Regions from separate parts of the Halanaerobium sp. DL-01 genome, predicted to be linked through region 2. Evidence: riboswitches for the same ligand, from Rfam matches in the RefSeq annotation. Region 2 holds a riboswitch; the other holds the start of a gene.
The links. Region 2 has a riboswitch for S-adenosylmethionine ahead of DER71_RS10940 (methionine ABC transporter ATP-binding protein). Riboswitches for the same ligand answer to the same signal wherever they lie in the genome.

Region 1 (3,423 bases), on a different contig from region 2:
CATTTGAAGTTGATGTTCCTTATGTAAAAGGTCTTCCTTTTATTAGCGGAGTTGGAGAAGAAGAAGTAATAGAAGAAGTTAAAAATATATTAAAGGACTAGAGTAAAGGAGGAAATATAATGCAAGCTGCTATTCAATATTTACTTAATCTGGGAGCACAAGTTTTTCTGCCAATTATAATCTTTATTATGGGACTAATTTTTAAACAAAAACCCGGAAAAGCTTTTAAGTCTGGATTATTAATAGGTATCGGCTTTGTTGGTATTAACCTTGTACTTAATTTACTGGTGAGCAACCTTGGACCTGCAGCAAAAGCTATGATCGACAATTTTGGGATCTCTCTCAATATTATTGATGTAGGCTGGCCCGCTTCTGCAGCAATAGCTTATGGTACAAAGGTTGGCGCTTTTGTTATACCAATTGTGCTTCTGGTCAATGTTGTTATGATTTTCTTTAAGCTTACTAAAACCTTAAATGTTGATATCTGGAACTACTGGCACTTTGCTTTTACCGGTTCCCTGGTAGCTGCTGTTACTAACAGTCTGACCTGGGGACTTATTACTGCTGCCCTCAATGCAGCAATTGTTCTTGTTCTGGCTGACTGGACAGCTCCCATGGTGCAGAAATTCTACAACATACCTAATATATCTCTGCCACATGGATTTTCTGCAGCATATGTACCAATTGCAATACCTTTAAATGCCATGATAGATAAAATACCTGTAATAAATGATATTGAACTTGATCCGGAAACAATACAGGAAAAATTTGGTGTTTTTGGTGAACCAATCTTTATGGGACTTGTATTAGGGATTATTGTCGGAATGCTTGCCCAATACAGCATTCCCCAAATTTTGAATCTTGGTGTTACAATGGCCGCCGTTATGCTTCTTTTCCCCAGAGTGGTAAAAATTCTTATGGAAGGTCTGACACCTCTATCTGAATCAGCTAAAAAATATATGCGCGAAAAGTTCCAGGACAGAGAATTTTATATTGGACTTGACTCCGCAATTGCAATAGGGCATCCAAGTGCTATTTCTACAGCTCTTATCCTGGTTCCACTGACAATCTTTTTAGCTGTAATTATACCTGGTAATGGTGTGCTTCCATTTGGAGATCTGGCCACACTGCCATTTATGGTGGTCATGATTATCCCGATTACAAAAGGTAATATATTTAGATCTACTTTAATCGGAGCTATTATCATCGGAGTTGGGCTGCTGATAGCTACCAACCTGGCACCAATGATTACATCTGCAGCTAAAACAACTTCTTTTGAATTCCCAGAAGGAGCCAATATTATCTCCAGTATCTGTGATGGTGGCAATCCTCTTACCTGGTTGATAGTTAAATTCATGAACCTGGGTGTAATTGGTGTTGGAATAATTGCAATAGCTGTTGTTGGATTTGGATATTATATATATAGAAACAAGGGAGCTACTGCCTAAAATATATATGTTATAGATTATAATACAATTACAGCAGATGTCAGATATCTGAATTTAACAGGTGTCTGACATCTAACTGTGTGTACCAGGTACAAAAAGACCTTTTTGTACCTGGTACAAGTGATATTTTGCACAAAATTAATTCTTGACAAGATAAATAAACTATGTTAAAGTATTAAAAAACAAATAAACTTATCAAGAGTGGTGGAGGGACTGGCCCTTTGAAGCCCGGCAACCAGCAGTCTATATACTGCCCGGTGCTAATTCCAGATGGATTATTCCTGAAGATAAGGAGTACGTAATTTATCCCACTTCTACTTTTAGGAGCTGGGATTTTTGTTTTTAAAATAATATTCAGGAGGGAAATTAAATGAGTTTAGAATTTGATACTTTAGCGGTACATGCAGGTTATAACCCGGGAGATAACAAAAAATCAGCTACTCTCCCCATTTATCAGACATCATCTTACTTATTTGAAAACACAGAACATGCAGCAGATCTTTTTGCTCTAAAAGAAAGTGGAAATATTTACACAAGAATTCAGAATCCTACCAATTCGGTTCTAGAAGAAAGAATTGCAGCTTTAGAAGGTGGGGTCGGTGCTTTAGCACTTTCTTCAGGACAGGCAGCAGAAGTTGTTGCTCTCTTAACTATCTGTAATCAGGGAGACCATATTGTAAGTGGGAGTGCAATCTATGGTGGAACCCATAATCTATTTAAACATACTTTTAAAAAGATGGGTATAGATGTAAACTTTGTTGATACAGAAGATCCAAAAAGCTTTGAAAAAGCAGTCAGAGATAATACAAAAGCTTTTTACTTAGAAACTATCGGAAATCCATCTCTGACTGTACCTGATTTAGAAGAAATAGCAGAAATTGCTCATCAGAATGGTTTACCGCTGATAGTGGACAATACTCTTGCCTCACCATACCTCTGCAGGCCTTTTAAATATGGAGCAGATATTGTTCTTCATTCTACAACAAAATATATTTCCGGTAATGGTAATTCTATCGGTGGTGTAATAGTTGACAGCGGTAATTTTGACTGGAATACCGGAAGATTTCCGGGGTTGGTAGAACCAGATCCCAGCTACCATGGAATAAAATTTCAGGAAGAGTTTGGAGAGGCTGCCTATATCATTAAAGCAAGAGTACAGCTGCTGAGAGATTTGGGAAGTGCACCCAGTCCATTTAATTCTTTTTTAACCGCAGCCGGTTTGGAAACATTGAGCCTCAGGATGGAAAAACATTCGCAAAATGCACTTAAGACAGCAGAATTTCTGCAGGCAGATGATAGAGTTGAATGGGTCAGCTATCCAGGTCTTAAAAATCACAGCACACATGAAAATGCAAAAAAATATTTAAGTAATGGTTATGGTGGTATGATTGCATTTGGTGTAAAAGGTGGTAAAAAGGCAGCTGAAAAGTTTATCAATAACTTAGAACTATTTCTACATGTCGCCAATCTGGGAGATACAAGATCACTTGCCATTCATCCGGCAAGTACAACTCATCAGCAGCTTAATGAAGAAGATCTAAAAAAGACCGGTATCTCTCCGAATTTAATTAGACTTTCTATTGGAATTGAAGATATTAAAGATATTAAAGCTGATCTGGATCAAGCAATAGAAAAATCACGGAACTAATTATTTTTCTTTGAATTAGAAAATTATTAAGTGATATCTGCAGGAATTAGTTTAAAATACGTGAATTATATAAATAGATATATTTTTTCATAATTTGTAAAATTTATTATTGAGGTGAAAATTAATGAAAAATAAGATTATCATTTATATGATTCTTTTCCTGCTTTTATTTTCTTTTACCACTGCAGCTTCTGCAGAAGATCTCACTCACGAATTTGATCTAAGCATTGGAACTCTGAATGGTTATACTGAATATGAGATTGGAGCTATCGATTCTGATATTTCTTCAGGATATACTTTTAGAAGTCTGCTTGAATTTCCATTAGA
Region 2 (3,423 bases):
CATTCGGGATATATCTTCAGCCATAGGCTGGGATATTTAGAATATTTACCTAATCGGGGAGCTCTAACAGCAAACTTAAATGCCCTGCATGAGTGGGTGGGGCTTTTCTGGTATTATCTAACAGACAGAATTTAGATACAGAAAAAGTAGTTTAAATTAGAGTCTGTTAAATAAAATGTTAATTAATCTTATGATGTGGGAAAATCATCTTATTGATTTCTTAAGAAAAACAACAATATAAGTCATATAAGAAAGGAAGTTGAATATGAAGATCGATTTACACATGCACAGTACATATTCTGATGGAACTCTCAATCCTGAAGAACTTGTAAAAAAATCTGCTGAGAGGGGATTGGAAGCTATTTCTCTGACAGATCACGATACAACAGCAGGAACAGCTGAAGCTGCTGAAGTGGCACAAAAAAATGATATAGAATTTGTACCTGGGATAGAAATATCGACCTATCGGGGTGAAGCAGAATATCACATTTTAGGTTATTTTATAGATGTAGAAAACAAAGAACTGCAAAAGCTGTCTGAAGATATTATTCAGTCTCGAATAGATAGAACCAAAAAAATTATCAACAAATTGAGTGAAATGGGATATCAGCTGGATTATGAAGACATAAAAGAATATGCTTCAGGAGTTAGTGTAGGAAGACCACATATTGCAAGAGCACTTGTCAAAAAAAGTTATATTGAGGAGATAGATGATGCTTTTACTGATGAGTTGATCGGGGGAGGAAGTCCTGCATATGTTGAGAAGGAGAAGGTAAAACCAGAAACTGCTATAAAAACTATTTTAAAGTCAGGTGGAATTCCTGTAATTGCACATCCATTTTTGATAAATCATGGAGATCCCTTAGAAAAAAAGGATATCGAAAAATTAAAGCAGGCCGGACTTAAAGGAATAGAAGTTTATCAGAGTAAACATGATGAAGTTAATACTTTAAGATATAAAAAAATTGCTGAAGAGCTGAATCTCTTAATAACAGGGGGTTCTGATTATCATGGAGATAATTCGCCTGGAATCATGCCTGGAGAATGGGGAATAGATTATGATGATTACCAAAAATTAAAAATTGCAGCAAATACAGATTAAGATTAATTATCATTATAAGGAGAATTCTAATAATATACTATTGAGTCACTTAAATATACATGAGTTACTTAAATATACAGCTGAGAAAAGCAGCAGAATTTTTGAGTCAAACAGTGAGCCAAACAGGATAAATAGAAAATTTTTTATAAAAAACTTGACAAAGACTGAAAGCAGTGATAAACTTTTAAATAACTTAAATTTAAATAAATTAAAAATAAATATGAATCATCTAGAGTGGCGGAGGGACTGGCCCTGTGATGCCCGGCAACCTACCTGAAATATAGGTAAGGTGCTAATTCCTGCATTTCCTTGAATGGAGATGAAAGATGAGGGGTAATTTAATCCTCTCATAGAGGATTTTTTTAATGCAGGCCGCTCTAAATAGGAGCGGTTTATTATTTTGTGAAGGGTGATCTGACAGTGATAAAAATAGAAAATTTAAGAAAAAGTTATCAATCAACACAGGGAGATATAGAAGCAATATCCGGGCTTGATCTGGATATAAACACAGGTGAGATATTTGGTATTATTGGCCCAAGTGGTGCCGGGAAAAGTACTTTGATACGAATGCTTAATCTGCTGGAAAAACCAACAGCAGGATCTATTAATATAAATGATGTTGACCTGACAGAGCTCAGTTCTAAAGACTTAAGACAGGCAAGGCAGAAAATAGGCATGATTTTTCAGCATTTTAATCTGCTGACTTCGCGCACTGTTAGGAGTAATGTAACTTTTCCTCTGGAAATAGCAGGAGTAGGGAAAAAGCAGAGAGAAAAGAGAGCAGATGAGCTGATAGAGCTTGTAGGACTGACAGATAGAGCTGATCACTATCCGGCTCAGCTTTCTGGAGGGCAGAAACAGAGGGTTGGTATAGCCAGGGCACTTGCCAATGAACCGGATCTTCTCCTTTCTGATGAGGCAACATCTTCACTGGATCCAGAAAGCACCAAATCTATTCTGGATCTTTTAGGTAAAATTAGAGAGGAAATGAATTTAACGATAATTCTCATTACACATGAGATGGGTGTAATTAAAGAAATATGTGACAAAGTTGCAGTAATTGAAGAGGGAAAGGTTATAGAAGAAGGAAAAGTGCTCGATATATTTGCCAGACCGCAAAAAGCTCTTACTAAAAAGTTTATAAGTTCTGTGGTAGACTTCGATCTGCCGCCAAAAGTTATAAAATTAATTAAAGAAAAGCGTCCGGGCCAGCTAATTAGAGTTTCATTTATTGGAGAAAAAACCCACAGGCCGCTGATATCCTATCTGGTAAAACAGTATAATATAGATGCCAATATACTTTATGGTAATATAGATGAGATTCAGACAGTACCTTTTGGAACCCTTATTCTGGATTTAGAAGGTAATCCGGAAAGTATAGAAAAATCAATAAATTTTTTGATAAATGAAGGATTAAGAGTGGAGGTGTTAGAGAATGTTTGAGGCTTTATCAGGACTGGCCCGGTATAATGATTTAATGTGGTCAGGACTTTTGGAAACATTATATATGGTGGGGCTTTCACTTTTTGTGGCAGTTTTGGGTGGTATTCCCCTTGGTGTAATAACTACAATTACCAGAGAAGGGCATATTCTTCCCAATAAATCACTAAATACAGTTTTGGATGGAATGATTAATATTGGCAGATCAATCCCATTTATTATTTTAATGGTGGCAGTAATTCCATTTACCAGAATGATAGTGGGAACTTCCATCGGAACAACAGCCGCTGTAGTACCGCTTTCTCTGGCTGCTATACCATTTATGGCGAGGATAACTGATAATGCTCTGCTGGAAGTTGATCCAGGAGTTATAGAGTCTGCCCACTCAATGGGAGCTACTCCCTGGCAGATAGTATATAAAGTTCTGCTGCCAGAATCACTGCCTGCTATAGTGCTTGGTATTACTTTAACTGCTGTAAGTTTAATTAGTTATTCTGCAATGGCAGGAGCAGTTGGAGGGGGTGGTCTCGGCGATATCGCTATCCGTTATGGATATCAGCGGTTTAAGCTGGGTATTATGCTGGAGACCATTGTTATACTGGTTTTGCTGGTGCAGATAATTCAGTGGCTCGGCAATAAAGCTGCCGGTGCTTTTGATCATAGATAAAATTATTGAATATAGATGCTGGTTATGTTTATATAGAGACTTTTTTAGAAAAATTAGATTTGACGTAACAAATTTGAAAAGGAGAGGATAATAGTGAAAAAAAAATTAATTGTATTAATTGTATTAATTGGAGTATTGTCTATTTTACTGGCAGGAACTGTGGGAGTATTTGCAGCCGATTCTGTTCTGAAGGTTGGTGCAACTCCTGTTCCAC

Region 1: another riboswitch for S-adenosylmethionine. It lies ahead of DER71_RS05835 (O-acetylhomoserine aminocarboxypropyltransferase/cysteine synthase family protein); the one in region 2 lies ahead of DER71_RS10940 (methionine ABC transporter ATP-binding protein).

What each region holds. Positions count from the first base shown of each region.
Region 1 covers NZ_QPJN01000012.1:38,434-41,856, forward strand. The annotation lists gene DER71_RS05825 (PTS sugar transporter subunit IIB) at 1-101, shown strand, start outside; gene DER71_RS05830 (PTS galactitol transporter subunit IIC) at 120-1,448, shown strand; SAM riboswitch class I at 1,638-1,742, shown strand; gene DER71_RS05835 (O-acetylhomoserine aminocarboxypropyltransferase/cysteine synthase family protein) at 1,819-3,096, shown strand; gene DER71_RS05840 (omptin family outer membrane protease) at 3,221-3,423, shown strand, end outside.
Region 2 covers NZ_QPJN01000044.1:1,566-4,988, forward strand. The annotation lists gene DER71_RS10930 (YdcF family protein) at 1-135, shown strand, start outside; gene DER71_RS10935 (PHP domain-containing protein) at 266-1,102, shown strand; SAM riboswitch class I at 1,325-1,435, shown strand; gene DER71_RS10940 (methionine ABC transporter ATP-binding protein) at 1,523-2,545, shown strand; gene DER71_RS10945 (methionine ABC transporter permease) at 2,538-3,209, shown strand; gene DER71_RS10950 (MetQ/NlpA family ABC transporter substrate-binding protein) at 3,303-3,423, shown strand, end outside.